DNA from 3 places in the Paenibacillus sp. FSL H8-0315 genome. Region 2 is predicted to be linked to each of the others. Evidence: predicted binding sites of a transcription regulator. Region 2 holds the regulator's gene; each other region holds the start of a gene.

Region 1 (10,758 bases), 3.0 Mb from region 2:
CAACCCAACCCAACCCAACCCAACCCAACCCAACCCAACCCAACCCAACCCTTACCTTTCTCCCTGCTTTTCTGCCGTCGAAGAATATCGCCTTATTTCCATTATCCCGCCCGCACTCAACTTTACAGTCAAGAATTGCATCCCTATCCCACGGTCACTATCAGTCCAAAGTAAAACATATGTTACTTACGGTAAATGAACGCGAGGCGATGAACTTAATCTTTTGCGAAATCAAGGTCAGTCTGCTTACGATCGAAGGGTTGTTTACCATTCCTAATGAGCACTTTTTCACCAACTAATTAGTAAAAATAGCGATAGTAATTCACAGCTATGAATTCATCTCACTCATAAACCCGATACCGACAGCAGAGAATAAGGATAGCTCGCCCCCCGCACAACCAACCTTACACAAATGAATCGAGCATTAACGAACGACGAAGCACCAAATGTTTCTTAGTCTAGCTTGAGCGGTGCTGCTGGCTATGTTTTTTGCTTTTTGGAAGAGTTGTCTTCTTGCTGTACAATAGAGGCGTGGAAGAAGATGAAGCGGAGGAACATTTATGATACGTACACTTGTTGTCACACATAAAGGTGAGGTGCTGACAGAGATCCCTCTGCAAAATATCCGGCTGGAGGATTATGCTTGGATATGGGCAGATTTTGCTACGCCTACGCCAGAAGAAACGCTTTTGCTGGATCAATATTTTCATTTTCACCCCTTAGCGATAGAGGACTGTATGCATGTGTTGCAGCGGCCGAAGCTGGATCATTATGAGAATGTGCAGTTTTTTGTGCTGCATGCGCTGAATGAGCGGACGTTGGATGCTGAGGAGGTTGACCTATTTTTAAGCGCGAACTTTCTTGTCTCCTATCACCATCAGGAAAAAGCAGAGATGAATGAAGCGTGGGAACAGGTGAAGAGCGAAATACATAGTCGAAAAGGTTGGTCGGGTGGGCCGATGGCAGCTGCATATACGGTGATGGACAAGCTGGTGGACAAGTATTTTCCATGTCTCTACAGTTTAGAGGACGAGCTTGCGGATCTGGAGAGCAGCGGCAGCAGTGAGTCGGTGGAGGAATTGATGAGCCAGGTGTTTGGCGTGCGCGGAAGACTCCTCAAAATGCGGCGGACGATTGTGCCGATGCGCGACTTGATGTACCGGATCGTGAATTCACAGCATGTCCAGAGCAATGGCGAGGAACGGATTTATTTTGGCGATATTTATGACCATCTGCTAAAGCTCTCCGATATGATTGAGGCTGATCGGGAAATGACAGCGGATTTGCGTGACAGCTACATTTCACTCAATTCCAACCGGATGAATTCGATTATGAAAACACTAACGGTAATCACCACCGTATTCATGCCGCTGACGCTTATCGCCGGGATCTACGGGATGAACTTTGTGAAGATGCCTGAACTAGAGTGGAAGTATGGTTATTTTGGTGTGCTGCTGTTTATGCTGGTAGTTGGTTTTGGGATGTTCCGATGGTTTCGACGGAGTGGCTGGTTTAAGTAAAAATAGAGCAGAAGCGCTAACAGCAAATCTCTTTCCTGCGAGAATTGCTGTTTTTCTGATACATAGCTAGAAAACGTCACCGCTATTTGCGGCGACGTTTTCCGGTGGAAGAAGTAGAGCGCCGGCGAGTAGTTGTAGTAGATTTGCGACGGGGTGAGGTGGAGCGCTTTTTTTTGCGGCGATTAGGACTGTACAGGGCAGCATCCTCTTCGGCGGCTAGTGCGCCTGCTGCGCCTTTGTTTTTACCGAAGCTACCCATGAACAGCTTAACCATTGGAGCCATCTGCTGGAAGCCGGACATCACCTTTTGTACTTTACCCATAGAGTTTACGATCCCGTCAATGCCGCCCATACGATCGATGATACCTTTGATTTGCTCCATATTCCCACCAATTCCGCCACCGCCGCCTAAGCCGCTGAGCAGTCCGGCAAGCCCGCCGCTTGCCTTTGTTGCAGCTTCGGCTGCAGGGAGCGCTAGCGCAGTTTCGGTGGCAGCTTCTGCTCCTAAAGCAGGAAGGATTCCGGTCTCACCTGGGAGAGCTGAGGGCGCATATGAACTGAGGCCGGGGTAGGCAGAGGCATTATACGAATCGCTCAGTGAACGCTGATTCCGGCGGGAATGATTATAGTAATGATCAGGCATAATATCACATTCCTTTGTTAGTGGTCTGCTATACTGTATGTCATGGGCGAACATACGGTATAGACGAATGCCCGGGTAATAGGGATAGGAGCGGAAAAGGGCGTATGCCTATAAACAGGTTAAAGTAGTGAAGAAACCGTGTACGAGCTTGATTTTCGGCGCTTTTGTAGTACTATAGTGTAGGCGATAATTCTTATATAGAGAAAAATACTTGTATTGGGGTACATAAATGGTGTGCGCGTGGGGTGGACGTTTGTCCATCATTTTCGTTCTTTACAGCGTGAAATCGTTAATGCTTGAAAAATGCGCTCCAGTGCAATATAGTAAAGGCAGGATAGTGACATTAGGTTGATGTTTCCGGAGCTAGTTTTGTACGGAGCTTAATCAGAGAAACTAATGCTGATAGAACTTTTAGGGGATGAAAAATTGATGCAACTTAAGAAGTTAAATGATAAAAGTATAGACCAATTATTTGAAGCCATTTTAACATTAAAGAATATGGAAGAATGTTATGTTTTCTTTGATGATTTGTGTACCGTGAACGAGATTCAATCGCTGTCGCAACGACTGGAAGTAGCGCGTATGCTTGGCAAAGGTTCGACCTACAATCAGATCGAAGCAGAGACAGGAGCAAGTACAGCTACTATTTCCCGTGTAAAACGTTGCCTGAACTACGGAAATGATGGTTATAAATTAACGCTGGAACGTTTGGGACGCTAATTTATGGTACCGGGCGTACTTATTATCAGTCACGGCTCCCGCGACGAGGTTTGGGTGTCGATCGTGGAAGAGGCCGTAAGCGAATTATCGCTAGATGAAGAGATGCCAGTGGTGGTCTCTTTTTTAGAGCTGGTAGAGGGCCGTCTGATTCAAGATGGAATAAATGAACTGGAACATGCAGGGGTCACAGATATAATTGTGATCCCATTGTTCGTTTCCTCGGGTAGCACACATGTCGATGAAATAGAATATGCACTAGGGGCTAAACCTGCACCTGAACGTGAGACCGATTTAGAGCCGTTCCACGTGAAGGCTAAGGTTCACTATGGTTATCCTGTCGACGATGACCCGGACATCGCTGTGATGATCTGGGACAAGCTCCATAAGCTGTCTACGGAACCTGAACGTGAGACGATTCTGTTGGTAGGTCACGGCAGCATTTATGATGGCTTCCGCCAGCGTTGGCAGCAGGGCATCTCTTCACTGGCAGGACGTGTACGTGAGGTGAGCGGCGTAGCAGCTGCCGATTACGGTCTGCTGAATCCGGACAGTGTAAGAAGCAAAGTGGAGTATTGGCAGGAGCAGGGTCACGAGGTTTTGGTGGCGCCGCTTTTTTTGAGTGAAGGTTATTTCACTAAACATGTGGTTCCGAACAGACTAAAAGGGTTAACCTATAAGTATTCTGGCCAGACGCTTTTGCCGCACCCGCTTCTTCCGCATTGGATTGAGAGACAGGTAGAGACACTCCTCGAACAGATTCGAAAAAAGAGTTAAAAAGCTTCCTTTTTAGCCCACTTAATCATGAAAAATAGTGCCCATTTCCGTGGATAATACGGGATTTGCTGCATAGACATATATATAGTTATTTTTGCCTAATAAGGTGTCGTGAATTGTTGTATAATGGAATATTTACGATAAATGTCCTCTGACATTGATTGTAGTGGTCCGAATTAGGTATAATCAATTAGGTTATTCTATTATAAAAAACAGGTGGCGTTCCGGTAATGAAAACTGCGAGATTGATTTATAATCCCACTTCTGGACGGGAAGAAATGAAGAAGCGGCTCGCCGACATTTTGGACCGGCTGGATACGGGTGGCATTGAAGCCTCCTGCCATGCAACGACCGGAGAAGGCGATGCTATGTTAGCTGCTGCGGATGCAGTAGAGCGCGGTTATGATCTAATCATAGCAGCCGGTGGGGATGGCACTTTAAATGAGGTTATCAATGGTATGGCGGAGAAACCTAATCTCCCCCCGCTTGGCGTATTGCCACTTGGGACTACCAATGATTTTGCACGTGCGATGGGGATCCCGAAGAATTGGGAAGATTCCGTTGATTTGATCCTTCGTCAAGAGTCGCGTCCGATTGATATCGGTAAAGCCAATGATCGTTATTTCATTAATATAGCAGGCGGTGGCAGTCTAACCGAACTGACCTATGAAGTTCCAAGTAAGCTGAAGACCATGATAGGGCAGCTTGCGTACTATTTAAAAGGTATTGAAAAAATGGTCAGCCTATCTCCTCAGGAACTAATCATTCGTGCCAATGGGCAGGAGGTTATTCATGATGAGTTCATGCTGTTCCTGATTGCAAATACGAATTCTGTTGGCGGCTTTGAAAAGCTTGCTCCCGGCGCTCGAATCGATGACGGTCTGTTAGATGTTATTGCGGTTAAAAAATGCAACTTGGCAGAGTTTGTCCGTTTGGTTAGATTGGCCCTTCGTGGCGAGCATTTGCAGGATAAAAAGGTTGTGTATTTCCGTACGGATGCAATGGATGTAATCTCTCCAGGGCATGTCCAATTGAACTTGGATGGAGAACTTGGCGGAGAGCTGCCGGGTCGTTTTCGGATTTTACCGCAGCATCTGCGGATTTTTGCTCAGAATAATTAGGGTTGTTTGAAAGTAAGAGTGGGATTATACAGCGATGATAATGAAAGAAGTGAACAATAAATAATGAGTAAACACCGCAGTGGACGCAGCACCAGCCGCCCAGCCGGCAAGGCGCCTGTCGCCGGACTGCCTGTGAATAAAAATGATGAGGTTATGCTCGATATTATCGGCATGACCCATGAAGGTGAAGGGGTAGGCCGCGTAGAAGGCTTTACCCTTTTTGTGCAGGGAGCCCTTCCCGGAGAGAAAGTCCGGGCAAGGGTGCTCAAGACCAAAAAGCAGTATGGCTACGCCAAGCTGCTGAATATAGTAGAAGCGAGCAGCGCCCGCATCGCGGCGCCTTGCGAGATCTATGACCAATGCGGCGGCTGCCAACTGCAGCATATGGACTACACTGCTCAGCTGGCGTGGAAACGGCAGCTGGTGGTGGACAACCTGGAGCGGATTGGGAAGCTTCGGGTGAGTGGTGGCGGGGATAGCGGAAAGAGCAAAGAGAATGAAGCTGTTGAGAGTCAGATAGATAGTGCTAACGATGGTGGCATCGTGGATGGTACGACTGATGGCGCTGGAGTAGCTCAGACAGATGGCATTCTTGTTCGCCCTACACTCGGCATGGACGAACCTTGGCGTTACCGCAACAAGGCTCAGGTACCAATTGGCGTAACCGAAGGTGGCCTTGTAGGCGGTTTTTACGCACGGGGAAGTCACCGTATCATCGATATGGAGACGTGCTTAATCCAGCACGAAGATAATGATGACGTTGTGCGCAAGGTGAAAGACATTGGCAGAGAACTTGGCATCTCTGCTTATAGTGAAGAAACCGGTCGTGGCCTGCTGCGTCATGTCGTCGTGAAGAAAGCTTTCCGCACCGGTGAAATGATGGTCGTCCTCGTAACCAACGGCCGCGACATCCCGCATCTGGACGCCTGGATTGGCAGCATCCGCGAACAGCTGCCGCATGTAGTCAGCATCTGCCAGAACGTCAACACTCAGCGTACGAATGTCATCTTCGGTGGCGAAACCCGCGTCCTGTGGGGCAGAGACGTCATCTATGACTACATCGGCGATGTACAGTTCGCTATCTCAGCGCGTTCGTTCTATCAAGTGAACCCGGCACAGACTGAGGTGCTGTACGGAAAAACCGTAGAATACGCCGGACTGACTGGCAATGAAACGGTTATCGATGCCTATTGCGGCATCGGTACGATCTCCCTCTTCCTGGCACAGCACGCAGCCAAGGTATATGGAGTAGAGATTGTGCCTGAGGCAATTGAGGATGCTCGGGCGAATGCGAAGTTAAATGAGATGAAGAATGTAGTGTTCGAGGTTGGTGCCTCTGAGGATGTAATCCCTAACTGGAAAGAGCAGGGGATTACGGCAGATGTTATCGTTGTCGATCCACCGCGTAAGGGTTGCGATCCGCGGTTGTTAGAGACGATTCTGGCGATGAAGCCGGAGCGTGTGGTGTATGTGTCGTGTAATCCATCGACACTGGCAAGAGACTTGCGGGTGCTCGAAGATGGCGGATACAAGACAGTGGAGGTAACTCCGGTGGACATGTTCCCGCATACGGTGCATGTGGAGTCGGTGGCGGTGTTGGTGAGGAACCTGTAGCCCCATAATAAACCCTTAGCATTTATAATAAAGTCACTACTATCCAACTCCACTCAGTTATAATAAAGTCTTTGCTCTTTTTCTCTCCCCATGCCTGCCCCATCAACGATTAGGGGGAAATAGGAGTATTAAATCTTTATTATAACTTGAGAAAAACGTGATAAAAAACGTGGGGAAAACCATGAGAAATCGGTCAAAATGAGAAGAGAATTGGGCGAAAATCGTGATTTGTAGCAAGACTTTATTTTAACGGGCAACGGTGGAATGCGGGTTCGCGGGTGTGAAGTAGTAGTGAGTTTATTATTACTGGACAAACCCTTGTCAAGTAGACACTAAATAATTGCTATAGTTTTAGTGATAGTACCAGAAAAGAAATGGGCAATATTAATTCCACTAACGGAGAACGATAAAAGAGCAGCGAGTTAGACGAGAGTAACCTCTAGGCTCCACCATAATAAACCGCCCTGTTCGCAATGTTGCGAACAGGGCGGTTTGCTATGTCATAGAGGGCAGCTTGAAAGTTAGCAGTCAACCGGCACTCTACAAGTTATCTTGCACGTTTTTAAGGCTAACTTATTAATAGAGCAGTTACACAAAAAATAAGATTACTCTGCTACAACTTGTTGGCCTGCAATCCGGCCGAATGTGAAGATATCAGCGATGGCATTACCGCCAAGACGGTTTGCACCATGAATGACCCCTGTTACTTCACCTGCAGCGAACAGCCCAGGGATGACTTCACCTTTTTCATTCAATACGCGAGTCTTCTCGTCGATCACCAAGCCGCCCATTGTATGGTGAACGGAGGGTACAGCTTTTTCGATGTAGTAAGGGCCTTTTTCAAGAGATTTCAATCCACCGCGATGTTTAAAATCAAGGTCTTTACCTGTTTTCGCATAATCATTTACTTTATTAATCGTTTCTTTCAAAGTGTTCACGTCAATTTTGAAGAAATCAGCCGCCTCTTCAATCGTATCGGCTTTAAAGAGCAAGCCTTGTTTAACGAGTTGATCGTATTCGTCTTGATGAACTTCGATCGTTTTACCGATATCCTCAATGCCTTGATTCCATAATTGATACGTATATCCACCCGTTTGGGCAAGAATTGCTTTAGAAATAACGTCACGACGTTCTAATTCCTCAACGAAGCGCTTGCCTTCTTGGTTAATCAGGATCGCACCATCGAAGCGGGAGTCTGCAACCAGAGAAATAACACCTGTCTCAGGATTACAGATTGGATACGTTTGAATACTCTCCATGTTTGTCAGTTTGGCGCCAATCGTTTCTGCCATAACGATACCATCACCTGTAGATCCTGGTGTATCGGTAGTCATATATTTTTCATCCATTTTAGGGTTATACTTCTTACGCATCTCTACATTGGATCCAAAACCACCGGTAGCGATGATGACGCCTTTGTTCGCATGGAATGTGATCTTGTCGCCAGTACCCGAAGTCGCAGTTACACCTGTTACTTTGCCGTTTTCGTCCTTCAGCAAGGTTTCGGCTTTCATATTCGTTTTGATTGTGATTTGATCAGCGTCTGTTTTGGCTTTTAACTTAGTAATCAATTCAACACCTGTATGACCTACAGGAATCAACGCACGTTTTCTGGAATGGCCTCCAAATTGGAACAGATGATCAGGTAAGAACTCTACCTTGATATCATCGCGCAGCCATTCGGCAGATGCTAGAGCATTGTCGGCAAGAATACGAACCATCTTTGGATCCCCGAGGTTGTCTCCGCCTTTCATCGTATCATTATAGAACAAGTCAGCCGTGTCATCAGTGATGCCAAGAGCACGTTCAACCCAGTTGTCCGGCGCATTCATCTCACCACCGGAGATCAATGTGTTGCCGCCAACAGCTGGCATTTTCTCGAGCAGAACTACATTAGCTCCAGCGCTCTTCGCTTCGATAGCCGCACTAAAGCCAGCACCCCCGGCACCGATGACGACAACATCATAGGTTTGCTCGACTTCTTCTTTGTCTTTGCTTCCACTGACTGCAGCGCCAGCGACAAGGGTAAGTCCAGACTTCGTAATTGCATCTTGAATGGCTTCGAGATATCCTTTGCTTGTAACTGTAGATCCGCTAATGGCATCAACTTTTGCGCTGTTAGTTGCCATGACCTCTTGCTTGAGCTGCGTATAAACAGGTTCTGCAAGTACTTCATTTTCCTTATGCTCTGTCACTTTAATGTCAGTGATCTTGTTATCTAATAAGGAGACTTGTACTTTAATATCGCCATGTTTACCTTGCCCAACTCCTTCAAAGACTTGAACTCCGTTTGCATCTGCAGCGGGCTCTGCATCTTTACTGCCGCAAGCAGCAAGCGTGAACATAAGACTGAGGACTAGTAGAATAGATAACAGCTTTTTCGTGTGAGTTCGCATAATATCTCCTTCATTCTGTTGTGGATTGGTTACATACACTAGGGAGAGGAAGATTTGCTAGGCAAATCCTTTATCTCTAGCCTAGACATGAATGTTATTTCATGTGAAAATATGCACAAGACCTATTATAGATTTAGTACAGCATTATGTATTTGCACAGATTAGTGTTTTTTTGTCTTTTTCGGGCATGTAAGAAACGGATATTGTGAAGGGCTATGATTACAATGAAATCAATTCACTTAAAAATTACGTTAATCGCAGGAGGCTGCTTCTTGCTGCTGTTCGTTGCATTGCTTGTAACAATATATTTGGAGATGAACCATACGGTTGTCCCTTTGAATAAGAACTTAACGCAGCAAGTGGTTACTGCACGCAGCGACCAGATTGATTATTGGTTTAATCAGCGCATTGGAGAGATAGACATGCTTGCTTCTCTAGCTTCGGACCATCAGTGGACACGAGATGAATTGCTGCAAGAGTTCGATAAGTTCGAGGCGAAGAAGAAAGTAGAGTACGAATCCATACGCGTGGTGGATATTCACGGAAATTCCTGGTCAGCAAGGGACAAGCCTTTTTCGATACTAAACCGACCCTACTATCGAAAACTGCTGAATTCAGATTCCAATTATGTGGTAAGCAATCCGATCGTATCCAAAGCGAATGCAGCCGAAATCGTCGTCATTCTTTATCGCGTGAATCCATCGGTGAATGATGAGGTAGCTTATATTGCCGCAGCCGTCTCCGTCAAGAAGATGAGGGAGATTGCTCAAGATGTAATGCTATATGACCAGTCAGGCCAGCTTATCGTCGATTGCAGAGAGCTGGGTGAAGAAGATGGAGCGGAGGATACAGCAGATAAGAAGAACATGAGTGTATTTGAGGCTCCAATTCAAAATGTGGAAGGCTGGAAGTTAGTACTCAAAGTACCGAATTCAAGTCTATCGTTAGCGGTGATCAAAACCCAGCGGACTGCATTGCTGGTAGGCGTTCTTATCGGTAGTGCGTTTATCGTCTTTCTGGTGCTGCTTGCTTCTTCCATTATTCGTCCAATTCAGTCGCTTCGCCAGGTAATGGAAAATGTGCAGAACGGCAACCAAACCATACGAGCAGATGTTACGCGCTCGGATGAGATCGGCGATCTTGGACGAAGCTTCAATGACATGCTTGTTCAATTATACGCTGTGGAGCAGGACCGAAAGGAGATGGAACTCAGACTGATTCATGAGCAGATCAAGCCGCACTTTTTATACAACACATTGGATACGATCCAGTGGATGGCAACGGAACATGGAGCAGACAATGTGGTGGAGATGGTGGAAGCGCTTAGCGCGTATTTCCGATTAGGGCTTGGCACAGGCAGTCCCTACATTCTGCTTGATCAGGAGTTGTACCATGTCGAGAGTTATCTTCATATTCAAGGTGTGCGATATGAGGAGATTCTGGACTACGAGCTTCGATATGATGAAAAGCTTGCTCAGTGCCAAGTCGTTCGCTTCATACTGCAGCCTTTGGTGGAAAATGCGATTTATCACGGGATTAAGCCACTTGGGGATCAAAAGTGCAAAATTTCGATTACAGCATATAAACAGGCCGATTATTTGGTCATTAAGGTTGAAAATAATGGGGTTATGATTCCGGAAGAGAAGCTTGAGCAGATAAATCAAGCCCTTTTTGATGATACATATGATCGTTCTGCCACAGGCTTTGGGCTATACAGTGTAAACCATCGCATTCGACTAGCTTACGGAGTGCCATATGGCCTTGCAGTGAAGAGCGAAGATGGCATTACCGTTATGGTCATTCGAATACCTTTGGACGGGGAGTGGAATGAAGATGTGGAAGATTGTCATCGTCGATGATGAAACGATCATTCGCAAAGGCTTGCGACAATACATTGAGGAGAGTCCGTATCTTTTTGAGGTTGCAGGAGAAGCGAAAAGTGCAAACGAAGCATTGAATATGGTGGAGGA
Region 2 (10,758 bases):
TTTTTCTTTTCTTCCAAATCCTCAACGATTGTTTCGATAACCATGTCACAAGAGCTCAGCTCTGCGAAATGTGTCACTTTTTGAATGCGGCTAAGAATCAGCTTCTTCTCAGCTTGAGTGATCGCCCATTTCTCCAGTTGCTTATCTAGACTTGTCTCGATCATTTCGTAGGAGTAGTCCAGTTTCTCAGGGGTTTTCTCCACCAGCAATACATCCAGGCCCTTGGCTGCCAGCATTTCGGCAATCCCTTGTCCCATTGTGCCACCGCCGATGACACCAATTTTCTTGAAATTCATAAAAAAGTCTCCATCCTTTCAGGTATCTATACTTTTGTATTGTACCTTGTCTGTCGCAAAAATTTATAAAGCCCGACATATAATGATATCTTAGCATGCCTGAAAAGTAAAAAAAAATAACCAGCATAAATATTTATGCTGGTAAACGCACGCTGTCACGAAATTGACATCGAAATTGCTCTCCAGAGAGCACTTCTTCCTTCATTAAAATGTCAAGGGAGTAATCAAATACATTTCGTTGCTTTTCAAGGTGGTCGTGAGTACGTACCATCAACTCGTCCAATATTTTACTGTTTTCCTTCATAAGCTCTTCAGTGGTAACCATTTCCAGCTTGGCAATACCCAACGAAGTCAATCCGGATTTCATCATGGTTTCGACAATATTCAGGGCCTGATCAAAATCGCCACGTGAACCTGTGCTTCGTCCGCCATAATACATCTCTTCTGCAGCCGCTCCACCAAGTGCGATCATAATCTGATCTTCGAGATAATCTTTGGTGTACAGATACTGCTCTTGCTGAGGATTGTGACGTACATAACCAAGGGCTTGCCCCCGCGGAGTCAGCGTAACCTGACTGACACTTCCCGGACGAAGCAGTTCTGCCATAATGGCATGTCCCAATTCGTGGATCGCCACACGTTTTTTCTCTTCGTGGTTAGTTTCTCTGTCCGTTTTTTCCCCCATCATAACCTTGTCAATCGCCATCGACAGATGCCGCTGCTCAACCTCTGTCAATTCCTCACGCATCATATAAATTGCTGCCTCATTCATAACACTTTCGAGCTGAGCACCGGAAAAACCATAGGCTTCTTCGGAAATTTTGTCGAGGTTCACATTGGCATGAAGCGGCTTATTTTTGGCATGCAATTCGAGAATCGATCTGCGGCCTTTTTTATCAGGCATGTCCACTTGAATATGACGGTCAAACCGGCCAGGACGCAGCAATGCTGAATCAAGCATTTCTTTACGGTTAGTGGCTGCTACCAGTAGAATGCGTGGTGTTTCGTTGTTATAGATCCCGTCCATCTCAGTCAACAGCTGATTCAAGGTCTGATCATATTCTCGCTGCTGTCCGCCCTCACGCTTACCGCCAATTACGTCAATTTCATCTATGAAAATAATAGCGCTTTGCTTGTTTTCCTTAAGGGCGCGGGTACGGGCATCCTTAAACAAATCGCGGATACGGCCGGCACCGACACCTACGTACATTTCTACAAACTCACTGCCTGATGCTGCCACAAATACAGAGTTCGTATAATGTGCTGCTGCTCTAGCCATAAGGGTCTTACCTGTTCCTGGAGGGCCTGTAAGCAGAATCCCTTTCAAAGGCCGAATCCCGAATTTGCTGATTTCCTCATGCCGGATCAAAAAATCCAACGCTTCACGAAGCTCCTGCTTTGCATTGTCTTGCCCGCCAATTTCTTCAAAAGTGAGCTTTGAAGGTCCATCCTTCTTGCGTTTCTTCCCGGCACCTGCATTTACCGCAAGTCCGCCTCTTAAATGAGCAATGATAAGTAAAGCCGTGAGCATCCCAGCAGCAATTACAATCGGGAATATATTAATGCCTAGAAAAGCCATAAAAATAAACAAGACAGGAACAAATCCAATTAGAATTTCTTTAAGGTATTTAGGCATTATTCCATACCCCCAATGTCGCAGGTTTACGCGGCAAAATAATAAATTTGCTTTCTTTTCCATTACTCAAGCTTACATAGACATTATTGTCGTCAATTTCTGTTGAGGCTATCACATTTTTATATTGCGGATATTGCGCTTTGAGTCCATCAAGTTCTGTGGGTATAAGTGTATATTTACGGCTCTCCATGGCTTCAGCTACAGAGAACATCGCTTTATCCCAGTATTCATCCAGCAGTTCACTGGAGTTCTGTTCTACATCAAGTTTCAGTGTACGTCCATCAATCATCGATTTTCCTTCTTTGGAGACGTACTGAACCAGTTCACGTAATTTCGTGCCTGGCTGGAGATCAAGTTTCAAAGTGACCTCATTGCGGTTAATACTGATATGAGAATTATTGACGCCCTCATATTGAGATACAATCTTCTGAAGTGGTTCCTGCATTGCAAACTGACGATACAAAAAGAAGCCACCAAACAATAGAGTAGCCGACAGTAGAGACGTTATCAGCACAGGTACAAGACGTAATTTCAAGAAACGTCCTCCTCTCAAAGATGACAAAATATAAAGCTCATTATAATAATCTATAGCTATTTGAGAGCTCATCAGAGAGACTGAAGTCTCTTATTGCTGTTCTAATTACAAGTAGTAGTATATCACAGGTGTATATACTAATTTCAAAATAAATGTGAATATATTTAAAATTTAATTTTTTAAAAATTTCCATCAATACCAAATATATTCCTCACTTTCGACAAAACCGACCTTGATTTTTAATCAATCGGCCTATTTTTGTATGTGAATTTAAGAGAATATTCGGTGATAACCACCCATTCAGTATATCACTTAGTATATCACTTTTGTACATCAAATAAATGTAAACAAGCGAACTTATAATAAGTTCGCTTGTTTACTATGCCACCCTTAATTTCCTTATGTTCGGCTTAACTTTTAGGTAAACTGTAACCTTCACCCATTCGGGACCCATCCGAAAACCGATAAAATTGATAATAATACCGACCGCTCTGTTTATAAAAAAGCTGCCAAGCATACTCTCCGTTATATACTCCCGGCAGCAAGCGTTCAATCGTTATGTCCGGAAGATCAGCTTTGATAATGCCGCGTATTTGGGCTTCCGAGGTTCCTTTACTTAGTTCCTCAGCAAACACTGCGTCGTCGCCTTCAGCAAATTTTCCATCTACCGTAAAGCGGACCCAGACCATAAGAGCAGTCCCGGCTTCATTTTTTCCTGTTAAAACCCAGTACACTGCATTTTCATCCCAAACCGATTTTTGTGCTTTAGTTACCTCTGTTAGACCCGCTCTGGTTTTGGCAACATCCTTAGCGATATCACGCTCGTTCCATTGATCTTTCATAATATAGGCATAGAACTGGATAAGTCCAAACCCCAGGAGCAGAATCAGAACTGACCCCAGGAGGATCCATTTTTTCCTTTTCTTCAAGGTACAGCTCCCTTTCTAGTAATATATCTTTTTTGATTATATAACACACCCGCGTGTTTATCCAAAATTTCATAATTTTCTAGCTTTCCCAGTCTTAAAAATGCACAAAAGGCCGCAACTTTTGCTAAAAGCAAAAAGTCGCAGCCTATTATTTATTCGTTATTCTCCAGACTTAACGCTTCAATAAACCTTCGAAGGCTTCTTGCGCTTTACGCCGGATAGCTTCCTCATCCAGGGTTAAGCATTGTCCATGCTTGATGACCTGTTTACCATTCACCCACACATGCTCAACATCCTTAGCGCTAGCAGAGTAAACTGCATGAGACAACAGATCTGTGTGTGGCAGCAAATGCGGCTGATCGATATCAATAGCAATGAAATCAGCTTTCATCCCTACAGCAAGTCTGCCTACATTATTTAAAAAGATGGACTGTGCGCCATATTCTGTAGCCATACGCAGAGCCTCTGGAGCTGGAACAGCCGTTGGATCACCGCTGACACCCTTATGAATGAGAGCTGCAAGCCGCATCTCTTCAAACATATCCAAGTTATTGTTGCTTGCCGCGCCATCCGTGCCAAGAGACACCTTCACACCAGCTTTTAGAAGATCAGTAACCCGAGCCACTCCGCTAGCCAGCTTCAAATTACTGCCCGGATTATGAGATACACCCACATTATGGCGAGCCAAGATCTCAATCTCTTCATCATTTAAATGAACACCATGTGCAACTATCGAGGGACGTGTGAACATTCCAAGCTTCTCTAAGTGAGCTACAGGACGCAACCCGTAATCCGCCACATTTTGTTCCACTTCACGTTTCGTTTCGGACATATGCGTATGCATCGGTAAATCCAGATCATGCGCTGCCTGCACGAACTTAACCAGGAAGTCCGGAGGGCAAGTATAAGGGGCATGTGGCGAGATCATAGTAGTAATTCTACCGTCAGCCTTTCCATGCCAGTTACGGGCAAAAGAAATCGCTTCCGCAAGCTTGTGATTCTGTACATCCTCTGGACATAACCCGATCACACCACGCATCAATACGGAACGGATACCTGATAACTCAGCTACCTCGGCTACTCGGTCCATATGATCATACATATCGAGGAAGGTCGTAGTTCCACCCTTCAGCATTTCCAATACAGATAAGGAGGTTCCCCAGTATACATCATCACCGGTGAACTTTTCCTCCATCGGCCACATCTTCTCCTGAAGCCACACTTGTAGCGCTAAATCATCTCCATATCCACGCAGCAAAGACATCGCCGCATGACCATGTGTGTTTACAAGTCCAGGCATGAACAGCAGACGGCTGCCATCAACCACTTGCACTCCAGCTTCCATCTGAGGCTCTTCTTTTCCTATGTAAGTGATTAAATCATCTTCAATAGTCATATATCCACTCAGAACCGGCTCATCCGTTCCCGGAGTCAGAAAATACCCGCCCTTAATTATCGTTTTATTGTTGTTCATGTTCGCTTTCTTCCTTTCCATCCCGCAAGTAATAAGCAAGACTTTGCAGATCAGTTGTAAAATCAGCTGCATGCACCCGGATATTCGGTGGTGTCTTCAGAATCACAGGGGCAAAGTTCAAAATCGCTTCAATCCCAGAAGAAATGAGAATATCTGCTACATTTTGAGCTTCTGAATCAGGTACGGTAATAATGGCAATGCGAATACCTTGCTCACGAATCGTGCTGCCTAGTTCATCCATCGGTTGCACAGTAAGGGAGTTGATCTTACGTCCAACCTTAGGAGCGTACGAATCAAATATAGCCGTGATTTTCATAGTATCTTTAAGATATGCATTGTAATTAGACAAGGCATGTCCGAGATTACCTGCTCCAACTAAAGCTACATTAAGCTGTTGATCCAGCTTTAGGATATGACGGATTTTCTCAATAAGATACGTTACATCGTAGCCGATACCTTTTCTGCCGAAGTCACCAAAATATGCTAAATCCTTACGAATCTGTGCGGGATTAAGATCAAGCTTTTGTCCAAGTTCCTGAGAGGAAACTGTTAATATTTCGCGATTCTGGAGATCATTCAAAAAACGCAAGTACACAGGTAGTCTGCGAACAACGGCTTCTGATATTTTATCCGATTTCATATTTTTCCTCCTAAAAATAATAATGTTCTTGTGTAAATCCATATTCAAACGTCTACCTCTCCTTACTAAGGGCGGTACTGTAACAGACCGCCCTTAAGGATAAGGAGGAGCTAAAGCTAAACTGAAGACGAGCGTTTTAAGAAGCGCCGCCATCCTCTAGCCATTCCGCTATGCGAGGGACCATTTGATCAGTAAGCATATGCTCCATTTTGGGACCAGGCAATGAATAAAGGAAATACTTTCCGTAATGAGATTCAATAACCCTTGTATCATAAACAATAACTATTCCGCGATCCTGCGCCGTGCGAACCAGTCTTCCGAATCCCTGCTTAAAACGAATAACCGCTTGAGGAACAGATAATTTCATGAACGGATTCTTCTTCTGGGCCTGCAATAACTCCGACTTCGCTTCCGCCAACGGGTGATTCGGCGGTTGAAACGGAAGTCTCACGATGGCCAGGCAAGTCAGTGCTTCACCTGGAATATCTACACCTTCCCAGAAGCTGCTCGTCCCCAGCAGAACGGATGCTGCACTGTCCTGAAAGCGGCGGATCAGCTTACTCCGGCTGCCACCTTCCACGCCTTGACCAAGCACCGTAATCTCTTGTGAGGCCAAAGCCTCTTTAAGCGGATCATATACCTGACGCAGCATTTTATAAGAAGTAAACAGAACCAGCATCCGCCCACGTGTTGTTTTAGCAGCTTCCGATAATGACTGTACGAGTGTATCGACAAATCGAGCATCGCCCACACTGCCCTTCACACTAGGAAAATCACGCGGTATAACTAACAGTGCCTGCTCACGATACTTAAAGGGAGATGGAAGGAGTGAGGTCATTAGACGTCCCTCTTCCGCAGCTTCGTTAAGTCCGAGATTATCAATCATAAATTGAAAAGATTTATCTACAGACAGCGTCGCCGAGGTAAGCACGATGCTTTTTTTCTTATCGAAGAACAACTCTTTAAGCTGGCTGCTAACATCCACAGGGACGGCATACAGCTGTAGTGATTTGCTGCGGTAATTTCCATTTGCCTCCAGCCAATATACTACATTATCGTCATTCAGCCCCATAAAGAATCTTACTTGCTCACGGATGGAAGCCAAATCCTTAAATAAACCGCTAATATCAGTAACAAGACTGTCTGCTGAGGATTGGCTTTCCTGGTCACGCATCTCGTTAAGCATTTTATCACCCTTACGGATGATGTCGCTTAACGTCAGATTCATAGTGTTCTCTAGCGCAACTAATTCATCCCAATCCTTCGGCTTACGGGCGGGAAGCAACCGCATAACCAGTTGTCCCGCTTCCCCCGCCCCTGCATCACTGCGTTCCGGCAAAAGGCTGAACAGCTTGTCGCTGAGTGCATCCCAGGTTTCTTTGACGGTAAGCAGATCCGGGTAAATCCGATCGATGACTCCGCTCCATTCTGAAGCCTCTTCACTGCCTGACGACTGTAATATCTGGCGCAGAGCAGGAAGCTGTCCGTTTCGGCTATCTTTATACAGTCGCGATAACGTGTGTGCCACAGTGAAATGCTTCATATGCATGCCAAGATGTTTACCAGCCACATCTTCTAAATGATGTGCTTCATCAATGACAAGATGCTCGTAAGCCGGAAGCAGCTGGTGCCCAGCCTTAACATCTGCGAATAGCTTAGAGTGGTTTGTAATGACCACGTCAGCAATCCCAGCTTCATGCTTAGCCCTATGATAATAACATTTGCGGAACCACGGACAGGAACGGCCCAGACAGGAGTCGGTATCGCTTGCCACCGTCTCCCAGAAATCACCACCCCGGCCGCTTAAATTCAGCTCTTCATCATCCCCTGATTCACTTTGAGTGAGCCATACGATCATCTGAGCGGCAGTAAGCGCATCTTCCCTTGGGCTTATAAAGTCCTTTTTATTAATTTTATGCTCAAACTTACGCAGACACAAATAATGTCCTCTTCCCTTAAAAATAGCAGCTTTAAACGGAAAAGGAACTACCTGCGTTAACAAAGGGATATCCCGCTCGCGCAATTGGTCCTGCAGATTAATAGTATGAGTGCTGACCATGACTTTTTCATTGGTGCGAACGCTTTGATAAATGGCAGGCAACAAATAACCGAGCGATTTACCGGTTCCTGTGCCCGCTTCGATCAGTAGGTGTTTGTCTTCGGCAAGTGCCGTCATCACCTCATTGATCATAATATCCTGAGCTTCCCGGCTTTCATACTGCGGTAATGTGTCTTTAAGTCGTTTGGTTACTTCGTCCATATAATCAGTAAAAGATAAATTCGCTAGCGGATTCTCAGCATGCTCATCTCTAGGTGGCGCTAACTCCGTCCAGTCTCCTACTGCAAGCGCTAATTGACGATAGAAAGTCAGATCACCTTCGGGCTGTAGCGTCTCCGCTTCCCGCTCTCGCAGCAGACCATCAAAGTACCAGCCCAGATCACTATCCTCTTCGGTAAACAGCTCACAGAGTCTCTGGATCGTAAGCAGCGGCAGCTCGTAGAGCTCCTCAAGACATTTCAACAGCACTAAAGCAGTCGCAAGTGCATCACTATCTGCCTGATGCGGACGATCATGCGTCACTCCAAAATGAGCACTGACAGAGCCTAGCTGATAAGATGTGAGCGAAGGAAAGCAAAATTTGAGAAAATCAATCGTATCCAAAATCCGCCCTTGAAATGGCAAATAGCCACAACGATCTAAAGCATTTTGTAAAAAATGGAAGTCGAAAGCAACATTATGCCCTACAAGCACAACATCATCCAAGAGCGGAACAAGCTCCATCATCATCTCATCCAGCTCAGGCGCATCCTTCACATCATCATCGGTAATCCCCGTCAGACCTGTTATAAAAGGAGGAATCGGCGTTCCGGGCTTGACATAGGAACCATATACCCGGGAGATGGACCGGTCTTCTTCTATAATTGCAAGGCCAACCTGGATAATTTCACCCACGGATTGGGTTCCTGTTGTTTCAAAATCAAGCACGGCAAATTTCATTATAATTCTATTCCCTTTCAATTGAGACTCTTAATCAGCATAACAGAAGTTGCGAAAAAAGGCGATGCACACCACTGGTTCAGGGGATGCATCGCTTGAATGGAAATTTCCAAAACCGTTATTCTTTTACAAAAGGGAAACCAGCTGATTTCCAAAGTGCAGCTTCCCTCCACGACGGCGGCATACCTCTAAGTTAACGTTTGGTTCCGGAAGCGCAGGGTCATGCTGCAAAGCAAGATCAAACAATTCCTGCGCTTCATCGAAACGTTCCTGTGAGGCTCGTATGCAGCCTAAAGCATTATAAACCATGGCTTTCAGCTTGGTTTCCCGTATCAAGCCCAGCATATGGTTCAGATGACTCCAAGCGGACTCACCGTCACCTTCCTGCAGATAAGAGATGGCTAAATATAATCGAGCAGCCAAGCTATCCGGGTATTGCGCAATAACTTCTTTAAACTGATCAATACACTTTCCATACATCAGCAGCTTATAATACCCCTGACCTCTTACAAAGGAATCCATACACAGCTCTGGTGCTTCCTGTTCCGGCACTTCCTCTTCGACAACTGCTGTAAAATCCGCACTTTCGCGAAAGGAACTAAGCTTCTCAGCGAAAGCGAGCCATTCATCCATCACTTTATCGCTCAGTCTATGCAGCATATTATAATTGCATAAAAGCTCGTTCCGGCGGGCACCCTCCGCTGTAGGGTAATCTGTTACGATCTCCTGAAGCACCTTGTTCATTTCAGCAAACAAATGTTGAAACATGGGCGATCCCCCCTTACTGAAGATGAAATCAGTTCAGCTTGCCTGACTTCATTTTCTGCGAGATCGGGGTCTTTCATCCCTGCCATTCATTACATGGCGTAAGTCCATACATTAAGCGATTGTAGCATGCAATTCATGATCAGCCAGCTTCACTGGTTTGTTATTCTCATCCACGAATACCACCGTTGGCTTATGTGACTCCAGTTCTTCCGAGGACAACATCGCATACGAAATGATAATTACTGTATCGCCCGGCTGAACAAGACGAGCTGCGGCACCATTAAGACAGATCACTCCGCTTCCACGCGGTCCAGGGATTACATAGGTTTCCAGTCGCGAACCATTATTGTTATCCACAATTTGAACTTTTTCATTCTCAAGAATGTCCGCGGCTTCCATCAAGCTCTCATCAATGGTAATACTGCCCACATAGTTCAAATTCGCTTCCGTTACTGTTGCGCGGTGAATTTTGGATTTCATCATATGTCTAAACAAGTGCAGCAACCTCCTTTGGAATAAATACATTATTATCAATCAAGCGTGTTCTGCCAAACTTTACGGCGAGCGCTATAATAATTTCCCCATCCACTTCTGATAAAAGAGCTTCATCCTCTAATCCTTCAAGATCCGGGAATGTTAAGATCTCCGCGTAATCAATCACCGCTAAAGGAGAGCTGGAAATAACCGATGTCAACAATTCCCGCACTTCAGCAACGGTTGTTACTTTTCCTTCTTCAATGGACTGACGTGCTTCACGTAAGGAACGAGATAACACCAATGCCTGACTACGCTCCTCTGGAGACAAGAATACGTTACGTGAGCTAAGTGCAAGTCCATCCCCTTCACGAACGATCGGACAAGGAATAATTTCGACATTCATATTAAGATCGTACACCATTCGGCGAAGCACAGCAACTTGTTGAGCATCCTTCAGCCCAAAGAAAGCATAATCCGGCTGTACGATATTGAAGAATTTATTAACCACTGTGGTTACACCATCAAAATGCCCAGGGCGGGAAGCCCCACAAAGCCGGGTAGTAAGTCCCGAGACCGAGACCGTAGTCCGAGTAGGCTGCGGATACATTTCTTCCACACTGGGGATAAATACAATATCTACTCCCTCACGTTCAGCGAGTTCCAAATCACGACGCTCGTCACGCGGATAGGAATCATAATCCTCGTTTGGCCCGAATTGCAAAGGATTCACAAAAATGCTCATTACCACTGTGTTGCTCATTTCTCCAGCCCGGCGAAGCAGACTGGCATGTCCGTCATGCAAATATCCCATTGTAGGAACGAACCCAATCGGGGCGTGGCCACCTTGTCTCATATACTCCAAAGCTTCGCGCAGCTGCTCAATGCTTCTGACGACTCTCATTTATTTCCCTTCCTTTCTTGCAGCGCCATATAAAGATTCCAAAACCGTTTCATCTGCATTAAAAACGTGGTCTTCATCTGGGAAGGAACGTTCCTTCACTTCCT
Region 3 (10,758 bases), 270 kb from region 2:
GCAGCTTCTTCTATTTCTCTAGGTAAGTTTCGCATAAATGCTGCTAAAATAATGATGGTAAATGGAATCGCATTGGCGATATAAGGAATGATCAACGCCCAGTGGGTGTTCAGTATTCCTAACTTACGTACAATCGTATAAATCGGCAGCATTAAAGCATTATTCGGGATGAGCATTCCTACTAAAACCAGTGAGAACAAAATAGTATTCCATTTCCCCTGACGCATCCGCGTAACCGCAAAAGCAAACATAGACGCAAGCAGAATGGACACTACAGAGGCAAGGATCGAAATGTACAAACTGTTGAAAAAGTAAGTACTAATCTTGGCATTTACCCAAGCCTCCACGTAGTTATTGAAGACGAATTCCTTTGGGATGCCAAAAGGATTAAGCGCAATCTCATTATTATCCTTTTTCACAGATGAGAATAATACGAATAGGAAAGGAAACAGGATCACTAACAAATAGAATAAAAGGGCAATATGTGGCAGACTCTTTTTCAGGGCGCGTGGCATCAGTATTCAATCCTTTCTGTACGACGTGCAATCAGCAGCTGATAAAGGACTGTAACCACCAGTGTAAACGCAAAGATCAGGACAGCGATGGCATTTCCGTATCCATACTTAAAGTTCGTGATCGCATATTTAATCATGTATGTTGCCATTACATCGGTTGAACCTGCCGGTCCACCTTTAGTCATAACAATGACGATATCCGCAGCCTTCATTGCTCCAGCAATCGATAGCATAATTACAACCGAGATGATTGGTACGATTAGTGGAAGCGTGATACGAGTAGCGCGTTGAAATCCAGTTGCGCCGTCAATGGCTGCAGCTTCATCCAATTCACCAGGAATAGCTAGAATCGCCGCTAGGACCATAACGATATAAAATCCAGTCCACTGCCAAGCATTCGTCAACAAAATAGAAAGCATTGCAAATCTTTCATCTGACAGCCAGTAAATAGGATTAATTCCTACTAGACTAAGGAGCTTATTAAAAAGTCCAATGTTGGGCTCATAGATAAACCCCCAGAGAATACCGATAACCGCTGTAGACATAATGGAAGGCATAAAGACTGCTGTCTTATATAAGCCCTTTAACTTCTTCACATTAGAAATTAATAACGAGAAGAATACGATCAACGGTACCTGTATACATACGGAGAAAAGAATAAACCAACCGTTGTTTTTAACGGATATCCAGAATCGTTCATCTCCTAGAGCTTTCTCATAATTACTTAATCCGGCTGATTTAACCGTCTCCGATACACCGTTCCAACTAGTAAAGCTGTAATAAATAGAACTAAAAATGGGGTAAATGAAAAACATCGTGAACAATATCAATGCTGGAAGAACGAAAAGGAAAAATACCACTGGATTTCTTAATGCTTTATTCATGACTACCTCCGGTTGCTTTGACATCTGGCGAATAGTGAATGCTTCAGATCAAGTGCAAACACATATTTTCTTTGATTTTAAAAATGTACCCTGGATTTAGCACCAGGGTACATTCAGTTTGCAGCTATTTATTCAACTGCTGCGTTTGCTTCTTCTTGTACCTTTTGCAAAGCTTCGCCCATTTTCTCAGGAGTCGTCTGATCGCCAATCAGTTTTTGAATTTGAATGTTACTAATTTCTGTAGTTACATCAGCTTGAACAAGAGAGTCAAATGCTGGGAACGAAGATTGTGAGTTGTTAAGTACACCTACGATTTCGCTCATCAGATCATCAGTAATATTCTCATTCAATACGTTTTGGTCAATCTTCATTGCTGGCAATACACCATCTTCAACAAGTCCGCGCAATTGCATTTCTTCATTAAATAAGTTTTTAATAAAAGATTTCACAGCAGCCAATTGACGTGGATCTTTCTCAGCAGATGCAGAGAAACCATAACCATTGTTCACATCGCGCATCAATGCAGTTTGGTCACCCGCTCCGCCTTCAACTGCTGGGATGTTGAAGAATCCAACTTTACCAATCAAACCTTCGCCAGATTGGCCCGTTTTAAATACGGAGGATTTCCAAGTACCATCATACAGCAGGATCGCTTCACCACTAGTGAATTGTGTTGTGTATTCAGCATATTCAAAGCCAAGTTCGCCTTTTTTGAAGTAGCCTTTATCAACCCATTCTTTGTATTTCGCAAATCCTTTTACTACATTTGGATCAGACCATTTAGCTTCGCCTGTTGCAAATTTAGCAGTTACATCCGGACCTGCATAACGTGACCACAGGTGGTTAGCTAACATAAGTGGTACCCAACCAGCTTTGGATGCACCAGCCAAAGGTACTTTTCCATCAGCCTTGATATCAGCCAATTGTTGTTCCAATTCAGCAAATGTTGTTGGAGCCTTCCAGCCCTTGCTTGTATAGTATTCTTTGTTATAGAAGAAACCTTCACCAGAACCACCGATTGGCAATCCATAGATTTTTCCTTCATAAGTGAAAGGATCAAGATTTGAGAATTTATCCTTAATTCCAAGTTCCTCAAGGATTGGAGTCAGGTCAAGTAATTTACCTTCTTTAGCATAGATCTTGGAGTCAGGGCTACCGAACAGATCGAAGATTTCCGGTGGATTACCCGCAGCCATTTCACCACGCAATTTTTCTTTACGGTTTACATCTGAATCTACCCCATCGAGTTTAAAGGTCAGACCCGGTACATCCTCTTGTACTTTGTTAACTACTTCTTCGAGAATAGCCAGACGTTTCTGCTTGTCTGCACCGATTTGAGTGTGACGAATCGTCATTTCAAATGGCTCGTTATTTACCGGTTCTTCTGTTGCTGGAGCATTTGTAGCGGCTGAGTTAGTCGCGGTAGCGTTTCCATCTCCTTTGTTAGAAGACGCATTGTTGTTGCCTCCGCAACCAGTCAGTAAAGCTGATGATACGAAAATCAGGGACAATAGCAAAGTCATACTTTTTTTCATTTCTTGTGACCCTCCCTATATATTGATGTGCTTTACACTTCTTATTATAGAAAACAGACTTCATTATCGTAAGGTTAAGATTCATCCACTATAGGGATAAAAATCTCTAATGTAAGCGGAATCAACTACATAATAAGTTATATTATATGACACAAAAATGTTAAATCGCTTTATTCATTTGTTTTTTTATCACAAAACTTTGTTTTTACTCTAGAAACGATTAATAAAAATATCTAACTAGTCACATTACCTGACATATTTATTTATCATTCACCCCATAAACCACGTGTAACTATAGCATGTCTTTATTAGGAATAATATAAAATTCCCCCTCAGAGGAGCTTTATCCCCTCCCTTTTTACTTCCTCATAACAAAAAACCGCACCTTCAGTGATCAACCACTGAGGGTACGGTCTCTCTTAAAAATAGATATCTATTATACCAATGCCGTTTGCTTACGACCTTCTTCGACCAAGCGATATGCCCGTTGCACTTCTTCTTCTGTTGGAGAAGGTACTCCATCCAGTTCATAAGCTTTGCCGAGCATTTCCCATTTATAGATACCCATCTGATGATAAGGTAAGATTTCGAATTTCTCGACGCCATTTAAGGTCCCAATATAACGACCTAAGTTAATCAGATCCTCTTCACGATCGTGAATACCAGGTACATATACATGTCGGATCCACATCTTACGATTATGGTCTGAGAGCCAGCGTGCAAGCTTCAAAGTTCGATCATTGGATTTACCGGTTAACTTGATATGCGCTTCTTCATCAATATGCTTCAGATCAAGCATAACCAAATCTGTAACGTCCAATAAGTCATTAATCTTGTCACCTTCGTTGTAGCCATTACTATCTAATGTGGTATGCAGATTCCAACGTTTTTTTACTTCCGTGAATAACTGCTTTACAAATTGCGCTTGCAAGGTTGGTTCTCCACCGGATACAGTTAACCCGCCACCGGATGAACGATAGTAGTTTATATATGGCTCGATCTCCGAAAGTACTTCTTCTAGAGTCATTTCTTTACCTTCATCTAAAGCCCAAGTATCAGGGTTATGGCAATACTGACATTTCAGCAAGCAGCCTTGCATAAATAAGACAAATCGAATACCAGGTCCATCAACGGTTCCAAAGGTTTCCAAAGAGTGTATGCGACCTTTAATCATAGGATGTCATCCTTTCGCCACGACAGACTAACAGTCCCTTTTTCAACGATGAAGCTCCCTGTCCTTGAGACTGTCATATCCCTATATCGCGGCAATAAAATTTAAAATTTTAACAATTCTCAAACAAGATATTACCGCCCTTGAGACAAGGGCGGTATCTTCCTTGCAATTATTTCAATGTAGTACTAATTCAAAGATCTTCATGACAGAAACAAATTACATCGAACCGTGGAATGTACGGTTGATTACATCCATTTGTTGTTCACGAGTCAGCTTGATGAAGTTAACTGCATAACCGGATACACGGATAGTCAATTGTGGATAGTTCTCTGGGTGCTCCATAGCGTCCATCAGCTGTTCACGGTTAAATACGTTAACATTCAAATGCTGAGCGTTGTTATGGAAGTATCCATCCATCATGTGTACCAGGTTAGACTTACGGGAATCCTCGTCTTTACCAAGCGCCTTAGGTACGATGGAGAATGTGTTAGAGATACCATCTTGTGCATCGGAGTAAGGCAGTTTAGCTACAGAGTTCAGGGAAGCCAAGGCGCCTTTCTTGTCACGTCCGTGCATTGGGTTAGCACCTGGTGCGAAAGGTTCACCTTTCTTACGTCCGTCAGGTGTAGTACCTGTTTTCTTACCGTACACTACATTCGAAGTAATGGTCAGTACCGATTGAGTCGGCACAGAATCACGATATGTTTTGTTTTTACGGATCATAGTCATGAAGGTTTCAACCAATTCTACTGCGATGCTGTCTACAGCATCGTCATTGTTACCGTAGCAAGGGAATTCGCCTTCGGTTTCGAAGTCGATCGCAATACCTTGTTCGTTACGAATAGGTTTTACTTTGGCGTATTTAATTGCGCTTAGTGAGTCAGCTGCAACGGACAGCCCAGCAATACCACAAGCCATCGTACGCAGAATGTCACGGTCATGCAGCGCCATTTCGATACGTTCGTAAGAATATTTGTCATGCATATAGTGAATGATGTTCAAAGTGTTAACATAAGTTTTAGCCAACCACTCCATCATCGGTTTGAAACGTTTCATTACTTCGTCATAATCCAGATATTCAGAAGTGATCGCTGGGAATTCCGGTCCAACTTGTGCTCCGGATTTTTCGTCTATACCACCATTGATAGCATACAGCAATGCTTTTGCCAGGTTGGCACGAGCGCCGAAGAACTGCATTTGTTTACCGATACGCATTGGAGATACGCAGCAAGCAATTGCATAATCTTCACCCCAGTATGGACGCATTACATCGTCATTTTCATACTGAATTGCACTAGTTTCGATGGAAACCTTGGCGCAATATTTTTTGAAGGCTTCAGGCAATTTTTCGGACCACAGTACAGTTAAGTTTGGTTCCGGAGCTGGACCCAAGTTGTACAGGGTGTTCAAGAAACGGAAGCTGTTCTTGGTAACACGAGTTGTTCCGTCTTCAGCCATACCACCGATGGATTCAGTTACCCATGTTGGGTCGCCGGAGAACAGATCATTATAGTCAGGTGTACGCAAGAATTTCACGATACGCAGTTTCATTACGAAATGATCGACGATTTCTTGTACTTGTTCTTCAGTCAAAGTACCTTCAGCAATATCGCGTTCTGCATAGATGTCCAAGAAAGAGGACACACGGCCCAAGGACATCGCCGCACCATTTTGTTCTTTAACTGCTGCCAGATATCCGAAGTATACCCATTGAGTAGCTTCTTTGAAGTTGGTCGCTGGTCTGGAAATATCCATACCATGAGCGGCTGCCATTTCTTTCAATTCGCCAAGTGCACGAATTTGCTCGGACAGCTCTTCACGCAAACGAATGATATCTTCAGTCATGGAATCAACTTCAAGCTCAGTTTGTTGTTGTTTTTTGTCTTTAATGAGGAAATCAATACCGTACAGAGCAATGCGGCGGTAGTCGCCGATGATGCGTCCGCGTCCGTAAGCATCAGGAAGACCTGTAATTACGCCGGATTTACGCACAGCTCTCATGTCTGGTGTATATGCATCAAATACGCCTTGGTTATGCGTTTTGCGAATGTTCGTAAACATGTCAACGATGTTTTGTGGAAGCTCGAAGCCATAAGCTTTCGTAGCATCAACCATCATCTTGATCCCGCCGAATGGCTGGATGGAACGTTTGAAAGGAGCGTCAGTCTGCACACCTACAATTTGTTCCTTGTCTTTATCAATGTAGCCTGGAGCATGTGAAGTAATTGTGGAGACAGTATCTAGGGAAACATCCCATACGCCGCCTCTTTCTCTTTCTTCCTTGCTCAATTGGGAAATAATCTTCCACAGTTCAGTTGTGTTACTAGTAGGTCCTACGAGGAATTCTTCATTTCCCTCATAAGGCTTAATGTTACTTGCGATAAAGTTGTTAACGTCAACTTTTCTGGACCATTTACCTTTTGTAAAACTTCTCCAACCGGATTTCACTTCTTGTACATCTTTTTCAATCACCGACATGCTAAATCCCTCCATCTATATTTATAATATTTGTAGAGATCGCGGGCTTGAAGGTTGATCCCGTGTCTCGTGATCCCAAGAAAGATATGGTTGTTCGAAAATTCACAATCATTGTTCCATGTATGGGACCGTTGTTTATATAAACATTTTAGTTTATTTTCTATAAATAGACTGTGACAAATATCACCTTTCGGGTGATATTTGTCACTTATATCTAATCCACAACCATCCTATTATCTACTTAACCAAATATTAATTATCAAATCTTCCGTAGAAAGCATTACGGTATACATCTGCAAGTTCAGATACCAGTGGCAGCTTAGGATTGGCAGTTGTACATTGATCTTCAAATGCACGGTCAGCCAAGTAATCTACACGGGATTCAAAATCCTTAGGATCAAAGCCCAATTGTTGGAAGGATTCTTCGATACCCAGTTTTTTGTTCATGTCGCGAATAGCATTGATCAGGCTAGTTACACCTTCTTCAGTTGTGCGAGCTGGCAATCCCAGAATACGGGCGATTTCTGCATAACGCTCGTCAGCTACGAAGTGTGAATATTTAGGGAACGAAGCGAACTTCGTAGGTTTCTTAGCATTGTAACGAATAACGTGTGGCATAAGGATCGCATTAGTACGACCGTGAGCAGTGTGATATTGACCGCCCCATTTATGCGCCAAGCTGTGGTTAATACCCAGGAAAGCATTAGCAAAGGCCATACCAGCAAGTGTTGATGCGTTATGCATTTTTTCACGGGCAACTCTGTCGCCTTCAAGAGCCGATTTTTCAAGGTATTGGAATACCAATTGGATTGCTTTAATTGCCAGACCATCCGTGTAGTCACTCGCCATAACAGATACATAAGCTTCGATGGCATGTGTCAATACGTCCATACCTGTATCAGCTACAGCAGTTTTTGGCAAGCTATATACGAACTCTGGATCAATGATAGCTACGTCTGGAGTTAGCTCGTAGTCAGCCAAAGGATATTTAGTGTGTTGTTCAGTTGTTTTATCGGTAATAACTGCGAAAGATGTTACTTCCGAACCCGTACCCGAAGTAGTTGGAATCGCTACAAACTTAGCTTTGTTTCCAAGTTTAGGGAATTTGTAAACCCGTTTACGGATATCCATGAATTTTTGTTTCAGACCGTTAAAGTCAGCGTCTGGATGTTCATAGAATAACCACATTCCTTTTGCAGCATCCATTGGGGAACCACCGCCAAGTGCGATGATGCAGTCCGGTTGGAATCTGTTCATCATTGCTGTACCTTTTTCAACTGTAGTTGTCGATGGATCTGGTTCAACTTCCGAGAACACTTCGATCGCTACAGGAGTTTGGCGTTGACGCAGGTAATGTTCAACTCTCTCAACATATCCAAGCTTAACCATCATTGGGTCAGTGATAATTGCGACACGTGTGATATCAGGCATTTTGGTCAGGTACTGAGTAGCGCCTTTTTCGAAATAGATCTTGTCAGGTACTTTAAACCATTGCATATTCACGGTACGACGATTCACCCTTTTCACGTTGATCAAATTGATTGCTGTAACGTTTTGCGACACGGAGTTACGACCATAAGATCCGCAGCCCAGCGTCAACGAAGGGATGTTAGTGTTATAGATATCGCCGATCGCACCATGAGTGGAAGGCGAGTTAACGAGAATACGTCCTGTTTGCAGACGGTTAGAGAACTTCATGATTACTTCTTCGTTGTTGGAGTGGATAGCCGAACTATGGCCCATACCACCAAATTCAACAACTTGTGCTGCGCGTTCAATACCTTGATCTGCGTTTTTAACTTTGTAGCAAGCAAGCACAGGACTCAATTTTTCAGCGGACAATGGATATTTAGTGCCTACACCTTCAAGTTCTGCTACCAGAATCTTAGTGCCGGCAGGAACTTGAATGCCGCACATTTCAGCAATTTTCACTGCGGATTGTCCAACGATTGCTGGATTAACCGCACATTTATCAACGTTCATAGCGCCGCTAGTAAGTTTGGCAGCTTCTTCTTTGTTAACAAAGTAGCAGCCATTAGCGATCATTTTCTTTTTCACTTGATCGAAGATTGGTTCTTCGATAATAACAGCTTGCTCGGAAGCACAGATCATACCATTATCAAATGTTTTGGAAAGAATGATGTCCGTTACGGCTTGATCGATATCCGCGCTCTTTTCGATGAATGCAGGTACGTTACCAGGACCTACGCCAAGAGCTGGTTTACCACAGCTATAAGCTGCTTTTACCATTGCAGAACCGCCTGTTGCGAGAATAAGTGCAACGTCAGGGTTGTTCATCAAAGCGTTTGTTTTGTCCATCGTTGGCATTTCAATCCATTGGATACAATTCTCAGGTGCGCCAGCTTTTACAGCCGCATCATGAAGAATTCTAGCAGCTGCTGCACTACACTCTTGCGCAGATGGGTGGAAACCGAATATAATAGGGTTCCGTGTCTTAATCGCAATCAACGCTTTAAACATCGTGGTGGATGTAGGGTTGGTTACCGGTGTGATACCCATTACAATTCCGACGGGCTCAGCAATTTTTTGGAAGCTTTCATAAGCATTGTCTTCAATAACGCCTACTGTTTTATCGTATTTAATTCCGTGCCAGATATATTCTGTCGAGAAGATGTTTTTAGTAATTTTGTCTTCGTAAACCCCGCGGCCAGTTTCTTCTACAGCCAATTTAGCGAGGTACATATGTTTGTCGAGTCCAGCCAACGCCATTGCATGAACGATTGTGTCAACTTGCTCTTGATCCAGCGCCATGAATGCCTCATGTGCTTTTTTCGCTTTATCCACCAAAGTCTGAATATACTCTTCAGCGGTAGTTTGTTTAACTTGGGCGGCGACTTCGTTCTTAACTGCCATCTCCCTCGTCCTCCTGTCAATTTTTAGGTTGTTTTTCTCTACACATTTATCTTATCACATCATTTCCACCTTGTATAGTGAAATCTTTCACAAAGTATAAAGTTTTTTTGATTTGTTTTCAAAGCGCTTTCATTCGATCATATTATAGGTTTTTTACCATTATTTGTGCTTTATTATTCCTTAAATCTAAAGTTTATGTTTAAAAAGACAAGAACCGATACCCATTTTCTACCTTTTCGCTCGCAAAAATATTTTAAAAATACAAATCTAATTTTGTTGACACTCTATTTTTCTCATGACCCTCTAAAAAATAGTCGGAAGCCATCCGTTGGGTTGATTTATAAAAATATCAATAATATAAACATAAAAAAACCGACTCCTAAAGGAGCCGGTTCTGTCCTTCCTTGCCTATTCTACTTTAATTGTATCGAAGAATTTCTCTTGCACTGTTTTGGCAGCAGCTTCAAGCTGTGTCTTAGAATCTGTTCCTTTTTTGGAGAACAGCTCTTGAATTACATTGGACATGGTTGCGTAGTAGTCCTGTGTATTGTATTGCGCTTCCGGTTTACCGTCCAGCAAGCCTAAAATATCAGGGCTGTATTGATATACATTTGTATATTTATCATACACAGCTTTTGTTTTCTTGCCGAAGTCAGAATCTGCAGAATAGTAATCTAAGAGCGGCGGAATAAAGTATTTGCCATCCGTTGTACGTTGTTGCAGAACTGCATCCAGTGCTTCTAGACCTTTATCGGAGAAGTAATCAAATGTAATATAACGGAATGCCATTTCTTGCTCGTCTGGTGTTGCATTTGGATTGATTACAAGGTAGTCACCACCAAGTACCCCAGTGTGTTTTCCGCCTTTTTCCATCGCAGGCATTGGATACGTAAGTACATCTTCTGGTTTCAGACCGCCTTGATTCAACGCTTGCTCAATAACACCGTCAGAACCAGCCATTACCATTGCTGTACGACTTTGTTGGAATGCGCCTACAGCATCGCCCCAGCCCAGTGCCCAGTCCTGAGGAATCGCGTTTGCTTCCCATCTAAGTTTCTTGTAGAAATCCAGCGCTTTAATCCCAGCCTCAGAATTAAAAGTAGCTACAACCTTACCGCCTTCAATCTTCTGAATTTCACCGCCAGCCTCGAACAGGAAGTTGGTCCAGTTCCAGCCTGCTTCATTCCCTTTACCCATTGGAGCAATACCGGAAATCCCTTTTTTGGTATCAGCTACGCCTTTCGCGGTATTCAGCATATCATCCCAAGTCCAATCCATAGATGGAACAGCAACGCCTT

Evidence for each region. The regulator Rex, encoded in region 2, represses fermentation and respiration genes when NADH is low (regulators of the CRP and FNR family bind a similar motif). The targets are predictions, from matches to a motif close to TTGTGAAATATTTCACAA.
Region 1: a site for Rex is predicted at 8,890-8,907, ahead of MHB56_RS17900 (flavocytochrome c). Genes of this name have one in related genera too.
Region 3: a site for Rex is predicted at 6,677-6,694, ahead of pflB (formate C-acetyltransferase). Genes of this name have one in related genera too.

What each region holds. Positions count from the first base shown of each region.
Region 1 covers NZ_JBBOTA010000001.1:4,105,006-4,115,763, forward strand. Annotated here, with positions in the region: gene MHB56_RS17865 (hypothetical protein) at 1-48, opposite strand, end outside; gene corA (magnesium/cobalt transporter CorA) at 561-1,520, shown strand; gene MHB56_RS17875 (hypothetical protein) at 1,603-2,163, opposite strand; gene MHB56_RS17880 (YerC/YecD family TrpR-related protein) at 2,593-2,883, shown strand; gene MHB56_RS17885 (sirohydrochlorin chelatase) at 2,887-3,657, shown strand; gene MHB56_RS17890 (diacylglycerol kinase) at 3,888-4,778, shown strand; gene rlmD (23S rRNA (uracil(1939)-C(5))-methyltransferase RlmD) at 4,842-6,392, shown strand; gene MHB56_RS17900 (flavocytochrome c) at 6,998-8,788, opposite strand; gene MHB56_RS17905 (histidine kinase) at 9,061-10,647, shown strand; gene MHB56_RS17910 (response regulator transcription factor) at 10,622-10,758, shown strand, end outside.
Region 2 covers NZ_JBBOTA010000001.1:1,110,892-1,121,649, forward strand. Annotated here, with positions in the region: gene MHB56_RS04775 (3-hydroxyacyl-CoA dehydrogenase family protein) at 1-296, opposite strand, end outside; gene MHB56_RS04780 (AAA family ATPase) at 430-1,932, opposite strand; gene MHB56_RS04785 (hypothetical protein) at 1,925-2,467, opposite strand; gene MHB56_RS04790 (cell wall elongation regulator TseB-like domain-containing protein) at 2,878-3,396, opposite strand; gene MHB56_RS04795 (amidohydrolase) at 3,569-4,870, opposite strand; gene MHB56_RS04800 (redox-sensing transcriptional repressor Rex) at 4,857-5,510, opposite strand; gene dinG (ATP-dependent DNA helicase DinG) at 5,647-8,508, opposite strand; gene MHB56_RS04810 (tetratricopeptide repeat protein) at 8,635-9,276, opposite strand; gene panD (aspartate 1-decarboxylase) at 9,388-9,771, opposite strand; gene panC (pantoate--beta-alanine ligase) at 9,764-10,654, opposite strand; gene panB (3-methyl-2-oxobutanoate hydroxymethyltransferase) at 10,655-10,758, opposite strand, start outside.
Region 3 covers NZ_JBBOTA010000001.1:1,380,948-1,391,705, forward strand. Annotated here, with positions in the region: gene MHB56_RS06040 (carbohydrate ABC transporter permease) at 1-515, opposite strand, end outside; gene MHB56_RS06045 (carbohydrate ABC transporter permease) at 515-1,399, opposite strand; gene MHB56_RS06050 (extracellular solute-binding protein) at 1,528-2,934, opposite strand; gene pflA (pyruvate formate-lyase-activating protein) at 3,371-4,108, opposite strand; gene pflB (formate C-acetyltransferase) at 4,325-6,586, opposite strand; gene adhE (bifunctional acetaldehyde-CoA/alcohol dehydrogenase) at 6,839-9,460, opposite strand; gene MHB56_RS06070 (ABC transporter substrate-binding protein) at 9,869-10,758, opposite strand, start outside.